3 regions of the Streptomyces sp. NPDC090083 genome follow, and region 1 is predicted to be linked to each of the others. Evidence: riboswitches for the same ligand, from Rfam matches in the RefSeq annotation. Region 1 holds a riboswitch; each other region holds the start of a gene.
What was found. A riboswitch is a leader RNA that binds a small molecule or an ion and turns the genes downstream of it on or off. The one in region 1 is predicted to bind cyclic di-AMP.
Positions count from the first base shown of each region.

Region 1 (4,033 bases):
CGACGCGCGGGAACTCGCCGACGGCGTCGAGGTCGTCAACTGGCTTGCCGCACAGCCCTGGTGCACCGGCAGGGTCGGCATGTTCGGCATCTCCTGGGGCGGCTTCAACTCCCTCCAGATCGCCGCCCTCGCCCCCGAACCCCTCAAGGCGATCGTCACCGTCTGCTCGACCGACGACCGCTACGACAACGACGTGCACTACATGGGCGGTTCGGCCCTCGCGGTCGACCTGCACGCCTGGGCGGCCACCATGCTCGCCTTCGTCGCCCGCCCGCCGGACCCCCAGTACGCGGGGCCGGCCTGGCGGGACCTGTGGCTGGAGCGCCTCGAACGGATCGACCCGTTCATCCACACCTGGCTCGCCCACCAACTCCGCGACGACTACTGGAAGCACGGCAGCGTCTGCGAGGACTACGGCGCGATCGACGCGGCCGTCCTCGCGGTCGGCGGCTGGCACGACCCGTACCGCGACACGGTCCTCCGGCTCGTCGCACATCTCCCGCCGGACCGCGTGCGCGGCCTGATCGGCCCCTGGTCGCACCAGTACCCCGACCGCGGCCTGCCGCCCGGCCCCGCGATCGGCTTCCTCCAGGAGACCCTCCGCTGGTGGGACCAGCACCTCAAGGGCATCGACACGGGCGTCATGACGGACCCCGTCCTGCGGGCCTACGTCAGCGACTCCCACCCACCGGCCACGGTCTACGACACCCTCCCGGGCCGTTGGGTCGGCGAACCCGCGTGGCCCTCGCCGCACGTGAAGACGACGACCTACGGCCTCCGGGGCGCCCCCGCGGTCGTCCGCTCGCCCATGCACACCGGGGTCGACGCGGGCCGGTTCTTCCCCTTCGGGAACGACGCCGACCTGCCGCCGGACCAGCGGGACGAGGACGCGCGGTCGGCGTGCTTCGAGTTCGAGGTGCCGGCCGAGACCTGGGTGCTGGGGCGGCCGAGGGTGCGGCTGCGGCTGACCTGCGAGGTGCCGCGCGGGCAGGTGGTCGCCCGGCTCTGCGACGTCGCCCCCGACGGCTCCTCGACCCTGGTCACCCGGGGTGTGCTCAACCTGTCGGCGCGGCACGGGCGGGACCGGGCGGTGCCGTGGACGCCGGGTACCGCCGAGGACGTCACCTTCGAGCTGAACGGCATCGGGCACGCGTTCCCGCCCGGTCACCGGATCCGGCTCGCGGTGTCGTCGGCGTACTGGCCGTGGATCTGGCCGCAGCCGGAGTCCGCGGCGGGCTTCACGCTGGACCCCGAGGGCAGTGCGCTCGAACTCCCGGTGCGGGAGCAGGAGTTGACGGAGACCGTGCACTTCGAGGAACCGGAGGAGGCGGAGCCGCTCGGGGTCAACTACCCGGCCACGCTGGACGAACCGCGGCCCGAGCGGCTGGTCGTGCGGGATGTGGCGAAGGGCGAGTGGCGGCTCGAAGTGGACCCCCGGTACGGCGGTACGCGCGTGTATCCGGACGGGCTGGAGTTCACCGAGGACGCGGTGGAGGCGTACACGATCGACGCGTCCGATCCGCTGTCCGCGCGCACCCGCTCGGAGTGGTCGATCCGGCTGCACCGGCCGGAGCTGGGCTGGGACACGAGGGTGCGGACCCGGTCGGAGATCACGTGCGACGAAACGGACTTTCTCACCTCGAATGAGGTCATCTGCACCGAGGGCGAAGAAGTGATCTTCCATCGCACGTGGGAGAAAAGGATTCCGAGAACTGCCAGTTGAGGTTGAATGCCCGATTTGCCGTTCTTCACCTCGCCGTGAGTTGGGTCACGCGTTTCTGTGCGCGGCCTGTGTCCCGGCCTGCCCGCGTTTCTCCTTGCGGCGATGGACAGTTGACCCTTGGCTCACGCAAAGGATCAAGTGCCCCATACGCCTCAGACCAAGGTCAATAGGGGTGAGGTGTGATTCCGCCACTTGTTCCGGACATGTGCTCTCGCATAGTTTCCCGGCCTGTCGAGCGGAACGCCGAATCCTGCCGCCGCCCGGCATCCCAGTCACGAACTTCTCGCACGGCAGGAGCGGGGGAACCAGGTAAGTCGCCGGACCGGTCACGCGACCGGGACGGCTAGGGGTTAAGCCACGTCCGCAAGGGCGCGGCCGGGCACCTCCCAGCCCGAACCCGACAGCTCACCTCGCAGGCGACGGAGAGGAACCTCGTCATGCCTGCAACCGCTCAGTCCCGCCGTGCCCGCCTCGTCCGCCGCGTCGTCGTCGCCGGCACCGGTGCGGCGATCCTGGCCCTGCCGATCGTCGGCGCCACCACCGCGTCCGCGGCCACCACGTCGACCACCTCCACCACGGTCGCCGGGTACCCCAACACCCTCGACGGCTGGATCCGCGAGTCCCTCGCGATCATGGCGCAGAAGGGGATTCCGGGTACGTACAACGGGATCTACCGCAACGTGATCCGTGAGTCGTCCGGCAACCAGTACGCGATCAACAACTGGGACTCCAACGCGGCGGCCGGCACGCCGTCGAAGGGTCTGCTCCAGGTGATCGACCCGACGTTCAACGCGTACCACGTGGCCGGGACGTCGTTCGACCCGTACGACCCGGTCGCGAACATCACGGCCGCGTGCAACTACGCCGCGGCGGTCTACGGCTCCATCGACAACGTGTACGGCGCCTACTAGGACCGTCGGGCCGGCCACGGCGGGTCGTCGTCACAGCCCCGCGCCCCTGAACGTGCCCCTGCGGGGCCGTTCAGGGCTCAGCCGAGCAGTCTTTCCAGCACCACCGCGATGCCGTCGTCCTCGTTCGAGGACGTCACCTCGTCGGCCACCGCCTTGAGTTCGGGGTGGGCGTTGGCCATGGCCACTCCGTGGGCCGCCCAGTCGAACATCGGGATGTCGTTCGGCATGTCGCCGAAGGCGATGGTGTCGGCGGGGCTCAGGCCCAGGTGCCGGGCGGCCAGGGCCAGGCCCGTCGCCTTGGTGATGCCGAGTGGCTGGAGTTCGACGGTGCCGGGTCCTGACATGGTGACCGACGCCAGGGAACCCACCACCGAGCGGGCCGTGGCCGCCAACTCGTCGTCCGCCAGGTCCGGGTGACGGAGCAGCACCTTGCTGATGGGTTCGCACCAGAGGTCGTCCCGCCGGCCCACCCGCACCGCGGGGAGCGTGGGGTGCGGCATCAGATAGCCGGGCTCGATGAGCGTGAGGCCGTCGACGCCGTCCTGGTCGACCGCCGCGTACACCTGGCCCACTTCCGCCTCGATCTTGCCGAGCGCCGTCTCCGCCAACTCCCGGTCCAGGGTGACCGACCAGAGCAGACGGTCCGCGCCGGCGTCGTACAACTGCGCGCCCTGTCCGCACACCGCGAGGCCCTTGGAGCCGAGGTCGTCGAGGAGGGGCCGCACCCTCGGCGCGGGCCGGCCGGTGACGACGAGATGCCGGGCGCCGGCCGCCGCCACCCGCGCGAGCACGGCGAGGGACCGGTCGGAGAGCGTGTCGTCGCCGCGCAGCAGCGTCCCGTCCAGGTCGGTGGCGATCAGTGCATATGCGAGGGGTGCGGCCATGATCAGAGAATACGGATGGAAAGCCCCACCGACTCGACACGAACCGGACGGCTGCTGCCTTCACATGCGTTAACCCGAGTTCCGGTTGGTTTGACAATTACGACCGTTATGCCGAGTCCCGTACCACCAGTTCCGTAGGCAGAATCACGCCGGACGTGTCCTCGCCGGCGATCTGGGCCAGGAGCATGCGGACCATCTCGGCGCTGATGCGGTCGTAGGGCTGGCGCATGGTCGTGAGGGCCGGGGTGATGGAGGTGGCCGCGGCCGAGTCGTCGAAGCCTCCGACAGCGATGTCGTCCGGGACCGAACGGCCGGATTTCTGGAGGGTGTCGACCACTCCGAGGGCCATCAGGTCGGACGCCACGAAGACCGCGTCGATGTCCGGGGCCCGGGCGAGGAGACACCGTGCCGCCGCCTCGCCGCCCGCGCGGCGGTAGTCGCCCTCCACCACGAGGGCCGGGTCGTGCGGCAGGCCCGCTTCGGTGAGGACGTCCCGGTAGCCCGCCAGCCGGTCG
Region 1 is NZ_JBIVED010000016.1:173,359-177,391, forward strand. It holds gene ACIPTO_RS39330 (CocE/NonD family hydrolase) at 1-1,723, shown strand, start outside; cyclic di-AMP (ydaO/yuaA leader) riboswitch at 1,955-2,157, shown strand; gene ACIPTO_RS39335 (transglycosylase SLT domain-containing protein) at 2,161-2,634, shown strand; gene ACIPTO_RS39340 (HAD family hydrolase) at 2,712-3,518, opposite strand; gene ACIPTO_RS39345 (LacI family DNA-binding transcriptional regulator) at 3,625-4,033, opposite strand, start outside.

Region 2 (4,033 bases), on a different contig from region 1:
CCGTGCCTCCGACCAGGGCGAGCACCTCACCGAGAACGAGGCCGCGGCGATGGCCTTCATCCTGTTGTTCGCCGGGTTCGAGACGACGGTCAACCTCATCGGCAACGGCACCTACGCACTCCTCACCCACCCCGAGCAGCGCGCTCTCCTGGAGAAGTCCCTGGCGGCGGGGGAGCGGGGCCTCCTGGAGACCGGTGTGGAGGAACTCCTGCGCTACGACGGCCCGGTGGAGCTGGCCACCTGGCGGTTCGCCACCCGGCCGCTCACCCTCGGCGGGAAGGACATCGCGGCCGGCGACCCGGTGCTGGTCGTGCTCGCCGCCGCGGACCGCGATCCCGAGCGGTTCGCCGACCCGGACGTCCTCGATCTCGGACGGCGTGACAATCAACACCTCGGCTACGGCCACGGCATCCACTACTGCCTCGGCGCCCCGCTCGCCCGCCTGGAGGGGCAGACCGCGTTGGCCACCCTCCTCACCCGCCTCCCGGACCTCCAACTCGCGGGAGATCCAGCCGACTTGCGCTGGCGCGGCGGCCTCATCATGCGCGGACTGCGCACGCTGCCGGTGGAGTTCACCCCGGAGCGCTCCCGAACGGCCGGCCGGACCGCGTGACCCCCTCTCGGACCCGGCCCGCCGCCCCGTCGTCCGGCCCCCTCAACCCCCTGATCCCGCCCGCTAAACCCGAAAGTGACACTTCTTCAACTCTGTGATCTTCACGTGATCTCCGTGGCATTAACTTGTGACAAGTGATCGACTGTGGATACGTTCACCTACCAGCGCGGCGACCTGTTCGAGCTCGACCCCCTCCGCCGCGCGGTCCCCCGCTGTCACGCGAAAGGTCTCCGCATGCTCTCCGGGAACGGTCGTCACCGTCGCCCCCGCCAGGCTCCGGCTCTCCTCGTCGCGGCCGGGGTGACCGGCTCCGCCATCGCGATCCCGCTGCTCGGCGCCGCCTCCGCGAACGCGGCCGACGGCACCACCTGGGACAAGGTGGCCAACTGCGAGAGCGGCGGCTCCTGGAGCGAGAACAGTGGCAACGCCTACTACGGCGGCCTGCAGATGTCCCTGGACGACTGGGACAAGTACGGCGGCCTCGCGTACGCCCCGAGCCCCGACCTGGCCAGCCGCTCCCAGCAGATAGCCGTCGCCGAGAAGATCCTCGACGCCGAGGGCACCACCCCCTGGCTCACCTGTGCGCTGCTCTCCGGTCTCACCGCGGACTCGGGTTCGACGGACGTCGACACGGGTGTCGCGAGCGACTCCCCGTCGGCCGGTGCGACGGACTCCGGCGGCGACTCCGACTCCTCCGATTCCTCGGGCACTTCCGCTTCGTCCGGGTTGTCCGACTCGGGCACCACGGATTCGTCGGCCGCGGGTTCTTCGGGTTCCTCGGGTTCGTCCGACTCCTCGGCGAGCCCCTCGCCCACCGCGACGGACAAGTCGAACAACCCCGCCAAGTCCGACAAGTCCGCCAGCCCTTCGAAGAGTGGCGACCCGGTCGAGGCCTCTCCAAAACTCGACGAATCGGACAACTCGGCCCAGGCGGCGAGCAAGTCGAGCCTCGTCGACACCGGCGCGCTCGACGGCACGGGCAACGCGGCCGAGCAGCAGACCGTCGGGAAGCACCGCGGGGCGAGCGCCGAGGAGAGCGTGACGCCGCAGACGTACACCGTCCGCGCCGGCGACTCCCTCGCGTCCATCGCCGACTCCCTTGGCCTCGACGGCGGATGGCGTGCGCTGTACGCCGAGAACAGGAAGCTGATCGGCGCCGACCCGACCCGGATCGCCGCCGGTCAGACGCTGGACGTCGGGGCGGAAACGGGCGGAAAGTAGCAGGAAAACAGCGGGAGTTCACGTCACGCTTCGCGGCGAATGTCCGGTTTGGTGAAAGTGTGGGATGAGTCTCAGAAGCCCTGATCGTCTTTGAAATCCCGCGGATTCTCTGTCTACGGTCAAGGCCGCTCGTCACCACGAGCCCCGGCTGCCGCACACGCCGAGTCCTGCCAGCGGCCTCCGGGAACAGTCGTCGCGTCAAGCGCCGTAGGCAGGAGCGGGGGACCCAAGGTAAGTGCCGGGCCCGGCAGTTGATGCCGGGTGCGGCTTGGGGTGAAGTCGTGCGCCGGGAGGCGCGCGGCCGGGCAACTCACACGGCCCGAACCCGACAGCTCACCTCGCAGGCGTCGGTGAGGGGATCTCCGCATGCTGTTTTCCAGCAAGGGCAAGCACCGTCGTCCTTCCAAGGCCACCCGTGTCGCCACGCTCGCCGGTGTCACCGGTGTCGCCATCGCCGCCCCGCTGATGGCGAGCGGCAGCGCCTCCGCCGCCACCGCCTCCGAGTGGGACGCGGTCGCCCAGTGCGAGTCCGGCGGCAACTGGTCCATCAACACCGGCAACGGCTACTACGGCGGTATCCAGTTCTCCGCCTCGACGTGGGCCGCGTACGGCGGCACCGCCTACGCCTCCACCGCGAACCTGGCCACCAAGGCCCAGCAGATAGCCATCGGCGAGAAGGTCCTCGCGGCCCAGGGCAAGGGCGCCTGGCCCACCTGCGGCACCGGCCTGTCGAGCGCCACCTACTCGGGCGGCAGCTCCTCCGGCTCCAGCAGCTCGAACAGCGGCAGCTCGTCGAGCGGCAGCTCCACCAGCGAGCGCTCCAGCAGTGACACGACCGCCTCCCGCTCCGCCGAGCGCCCGGCGGCCAAGAAGACCGTCACCACCCCGACCGGCAAGAAGGTCAAGAAGGGCGACGGCGAGTACAAGGTCGTCAAGGGCGACACCCTCAGCTCCATCGCCGAGAAGCACAAGGTGAAGGGCGGCTGGCAGCAGCTGTTCAAGCTGAACAAGGACATCATCGACGACGCCGACGTCATCTTCCCGGGCCAGCAGCTCCACCTGAAGTGACCTACGCGGCTCGTAGCCGAACCACAGTCCCCTCACAGCCGTGGTGTCCATCATGAAGACCCCGTGAGGGTCACCCCCGTCCCCCACGGGCTCCCCGCCCCGGTGCGTGTTCCCCCGTACGCACCGGGGCGGGGCTTTTTCACGTCCCCGGCGGGCCGTGCCCGGCCGGCCGCCCGCCGCTTGCCGGGACTTTTTGTTCCGTTCGGAAACAATTTACTCTCGGTTCTGTCCATCAGGCGGCCGACCGGATGGCCAATCGCCCGGAGCCGGTTAGGCTCGTCTCGCAGAGCCGCTGCGGTACTGCCGTAGCCGCGTCAGATCCCAAGAAGGAGATGCTCGTGCCGTCCATCGACGTCGTCGTAGCCCGGGAAATCCTGGACTCCCGAGGCAACCCCACGGTCGAGGTCGAGGTCGGCCTCGACGACGGCAGCACGGGTCGTGCCGCCGTTCCGTCCGGCGCCTCCACGGGTGCCTTCGAAGCCATCGAGCTGCGTGACGGCGACCCCAACCGCTACGGCGGCAAGGGTGTCGAGAAGGCCGTCCTCGCCGTCATCGAGCAGATCGGCCCGGAGCTGGTCGGCTACGACGCCACCGAGCAGCGCCTGATCGACCAGGCCATGTTCGACCTGGACGCCACCGACAACAAGGGCTCGCTCGGCGCCAACGCCATCCTCGGCGTCTCCCTCGCCGTCGCGCACGCCGCGTCCGAGGCCAGCGACCTCCCCCTCTTCCGCTACCTCGGCGGTCCGAACGCGCACCTGCTGCCCGTTCCGATGATGAACATCCTGAACGGCGGCTCGCACGCCGACTCGAACGTGGACATCCAGGAGTTCATGATCGCCCCGATCGGCGCGGAGTCCTTCTCCGAGGCGCTGCGCTGGGGCGCCGAGGTCTACCACACCCTCAAGAAGGTGCTGAAGACCAAGGGCCTGTCCACCGGCCTCGGCGACGAGGGCGGCTTCGCCCCGAACCTGGAGTCCAACCGCGCCGCCCTCGACCTCATCATCGAGGCCATCAAGCAGGCCGGTTACGTCCCCGGCGAGCAGATCGCGCTCGCGCTCGACGTCGCCGCGTCCGAGTTCTACAAGGACGGCACGTACGAGTTCGAGGGCAAGTCCCGCTCGGCCGCCG
Region 2 is NZ_JBIVED010000002.1:518,555-522,587, forward strand. It holds gene ACIPTO_RS08120 (cytochrome P450) at 1-613, shown strand, start outside; gene ACIPTO_RS08125 (transglycosylase family protein) at 848-1,834, shown strand; cyclic di-AMP (ydaO/yuaA leader) riboswitch at 2,028-2,196, shown strand; gene ACIPTO_RS08130 (transglycosylase family protein) at 2,201-2,902, shown strand; gene eno (phosphopyruvate hydratase) at 3,235-4,033, shown strand, end outside.
Region 2: another riboswitch for cyclic di-AMP. It lies ahead of ACIPTO_RS08130 (transglycosylase family protein); the one in region 1 lies ahead of ACIPTO_RS39335 (transglycosylase SLT domain-containing protein).

Region 3 (4,033 bases), on a different contig from region 1:
ACGGCCGGTGGGCCGCCGAGTCCCGGCTGGTGCGCTCCGACCTCACCTACGGGGAGAAGGTCATCGGCAGCCGCCGCGGCCACACCGGACACCAGCACCTGCCCTGGGTCGCCCTCGACACCGACGCGACCGAGGAGCGCGGCGAGGTCTACGGCTGCGCCCTCGGCTGGTCGGGGTCCTGGCGGCTCGCCGTGGCCCAACTCCCCGACGCGCGCGTGCAGATCACCGGCGGCGCCGGGTACGACGACTCCGGGCTGCTGCTCCTGGCGCCGGGGGAGTCGTTCACCACCCCGGTCTTCGCCGGCCTGTGGACCGACACCGGCCACGGCGGCGCCAGCCGCATCTGGCACGCGTACCAGCGGACGTACGTCATCCCGGACGCGGACCAGGACCGGCCGGTGCTCTACAACTCCTGGGAGGCCACCCAGTTCGACATCTCCGAGGACCAGCAGGAGGTGCTCGCGCGGCGGGCGGCGGCGATGGGTGTCGAGCTGTTCGTGGTCGACGACGGCTGGTTCGGCGCCCGCACCGGCGACCGCGCCGGGCTCGGCGACTGGACGCCCAACCCGGACCGCTTCCCCGCCGGCCTCAAGCCCCTCGCGGACCGCGTGCACGCCCTGGGCATGCAGTTCGGCATCTGGGTCGAGCCCGAGATGGTCAACGCGGACAGCGACCTGTACCGCGCACACCCCGACTGGGTGCAGTACCAGGAGGGGCGGAAGCGGACGGAGTTCCGCAACCAGCTCGTCCTGAACCTCGCGCGCGAGGACGTCCAGGAATACCTCTGGGAACAGCTCCACGGCCTGCTCTCCAGCGCCCCGATCGACTACGTGAAGTGGGACTTCAACCGCTGCTTCACCGACGCGGGCTGGCCGGGCGAGGGCTACCCGCAGCGCCTCTGGGTCGACCATGTGCGCGCCCTGTACGGCCTGTTGGACCGGTTGCGGGCGGCCCACCCGGGCGTCGCCTTCGAGTCCTGCTCGGGCGGCGGCGGCCGGATCGACCTCGGTGTCATGAGCCGCACGGACCAGGTGTGGACCTCGGACAACACCGACCCGCTGGACCGGCTCGCCATCCAGCACGGCTTCAGCCAGATCCACCCCGCGCGCGTGATGGCCGCCTGGGTCACCGACAGCCCCAACACCCAGCTCAACGGCCGCGTCAGCAGCCTGCGCTTCCGGTTCGTGAGCGCCATGGCCGGTGTGCTCGGCGTGGGCGGCGACCTCTCGGAGTGGACCGAGGAGGAGCTCGCCGAGGCCCGCCGCTGGGTGGACCTCTACAAGGAGATCCGGCCCCTGGTGCAGCACGGCGACCTCCACCGGCTCCGCCCGCCGACGGGCGGACTCAGCGCCGTGCAGTACGTCCGCGGCGACGAGACCGTCGTCCTCGCCCTCCTTCAGGCACAGCACTACGGCGAGCCCCTCCTGGCGCTCCGGCTGCGCGGGCTCGACCCGACGGCGTCGTACGAATGCCTCGAAACGGGCGAAGTCCACCGGGGTGCCGTGCTGTTGCACCACGGACTGCGGACCGGTCTGCGCGGTGACCTGGATGCGACGGTTCTCCGACTGCGTCGCATCTGATCCTTCTGTCCCAATTGCAGCCTTCGTTCCAACTCGCTCTGGAATAAAGGAACCTGGGGTTCGTGTACGTGAGCAGCGTCATATCCGTGACCGTGCGTCGTTAGTCATGTTCACGTAATTGACAAGCTTCCGCTGGGGAATTGAAGAGCGGAGTCCCGGGGGAATTCACGGAGGGTGACGGTGAATTCCTCCGGCGGATCACAAGAAACGCATATCCGTGGAACCTCCTGCTTGTCCCTTTGCGTCTTCCTCGCTTACGTTCGCCACCAATCCGGACGGACGCCCAGTCCTGCCGCCGACCGGACTTCGCATCCACTCACCCGTATGCGGCAGGAGCGGGGGACCCACAGGCAAGACGCCTGTTCCGGTCTCCGGAACGGGCTCGGGGTTAAGCCGCGTCCCGTGCGCGGCCGGGCATCTCCAGCCCGAACCCGACAGCTCACCTCGCAGGCGCCGGAGAGGAATTCGCCATGCCCGCGAAGGGTAAGCACCGCCGCCCGAAGCCCCAGCGCTTCACCCGCTCGATAGCCGTCGCCGGAACCGGCGGCGCGGCACTCGCCCTTCCGCTCATGGGTGCCACCGGCGCCCATGCGGCGACCACGACGTCCGCTCCGGAAAAGGCGGTTCAGTCCGTTCCGGCGGCCGAGAAGACGGCGGCCGAGAAGTCCACCTCCGCCAAGTCGGCGCGCGTCACGACGTATTCGGTGAAGTCGGGCGACTATCTCTCGAAGATCGCCGAGGAGCAGGACGTCACCGGCGGCTGGAAGAAGATCTACCGCGACAACCGCGAGGCCATCGGCGGCAACCCGTCGATGATCCACCCGGGCCTGAAGCTCTCCCTCGGCGAGAAGGCCACGACGAGCGGGACGGACACGGCCAAGTCGTCGACGCCGTCCGGCACTTCGTCGTCGTCCTCGTCTTCCTCGTCGTCCTCCGCTTCTTCCTCCTCGAAGGAGTCGTCGGCCACGCAGAGCTCCGACACCAGCACCTCCACCGGCTACGGCCTGCCCGTGGCCGGCGGCACCATCGGTACCGGCTACCGCGTCGCCGGCAGCATGTGGTCCAGCGGCTACCACACGGGCGTCGACTTCGTCGTCCCGACCGGCACCACCATCAAGGCGGTCGCCGCGGGCACGGTCGTCTCGGCGGCCTACGACGGCGCCTACGGCAACGAGGTCGTCATCCGCCACGCGGACGGCGAGTACTCGCAGTACGCCCACATGTCGCAGCTGTCCGTCTCGGCCGGCCAGACCGTCACCGAGGGCCAGCAGATCGGCCTCTCCGGCGCGACCGGCAACGTGACGGGACCGCACCTGCACTTCGAGATCCGGACCACGCCGTACTACGGCTCGGACGTGGACCCGGTCGCGTATCTCCGCTCGCACGGCGTCACCGTCGGCTGACATCGGGCCCGGCACGGGCACCCCACATCACCGAAGGCCGGACCCCGATCCCCGGGTCCGGCCTTCGGCGTATGGCAGTTCCGGCATCAACGCCCCTGGTCAGAGAGTTATTCCGACTTTGGACAACCCTTTACGAGTGGCTTATCTCACCGTCCGTCAACCCCTAAATACGATCGCGTAGGTCACAGGCGAGGGTGAATTATGGTTGCCGTGGCTAACGATTCGAAGAGTGACAGCAGAACAGTGATCGGGTCGTACGTGGCGGTGGGGGACAGCTTCACCGAAGGCGTCGGCGACCCCGGGCCCGACGGTGCGATGGTCGGCTGGGCCGACCGGTTCGCGGTACTGCTCGCGGATCGCCGGCCCGAGGGCGACTTCGCGTACACCAACCTCGCCGTGCGCGGGAAGCTGCTCGACCAGATCGTGGCCGACCAGCTCACCCGGGCCAAGGAGATCGGCCCCGACCTGGTCTCCTTCTGCGCCGGCGGCAACGACATCATCCGCCCCGGCACCGACCCGGACGAGGTCGCCGAGCGCTTCGAGCGCGCGGTCGCCGACCTCACCGGCGCCGTCGGCACCGTCATGGTGACGACCGGCTTCGACACCCGGGGCGTGCCCGTGCTCAAGCACCTGCGCGGCAAGATCGCCACCTACAACGGACATGTGCGCGCCATCGCCGACCGTTACGGCTGCCCGGTGCTCGACCTGTGGTCCCTGAAGACGATCCAGGACCGGCGAGCCTGGGACGGCGACCGGCTGCACCTCTCTCCCGAGGGGCACACGCGCGTGGCGCTCCGTGCCGGACAGGTCCTCGGCGTGGAGGTCCCGGCCGACCCGGACCAGCCCTGGCCCCCGCTGCCGCCGCGCGGCCCGCTCGACATCCGGCGCGACGACGTCCACTGGGCGCGCGAGTACCTGGTGCCGTGGATCGGACGCCGCCTGCGCGGCGAGTCCTCGGGCGACCACGCGGAGGCGAAGGGCGCGCTGTCTCCCGACGCCATCAAGATGCGGATCGAGGCGGTGGCCTGAGGCGAGGCCAGGGGAGAGGTC
Region 3 is NZ_JBIVED010000001.1:221,785-225,817, reverse strand. It holds gene ACIPTO_RS00915 (alpha-galactosidase) at 1-1,580, shown strand, start outside; cyclic di-AMP (ydaO/yuaA leader) riboswitch at 1,884-2,046, shown strand; gene ACIPTO_RS00910 (peptidoglycan DD-metalloendopeptidase family protein) at 2,051-2,983, shown strand; gene ACIPTO_RS00905 (SGNH/GDSL hydrolase family protein) at 3,227-4,012, shown strand.
Region 3: another riboswitch for cyclic di-AMP. It lies ahead of ACIPTO_RS00910 (peptidoglycan DD-metalloendopeptidase family protein); the one in region 1 lies ahead of ACIPTO_RS39335 (transglycosylase SLT domain-containing protein).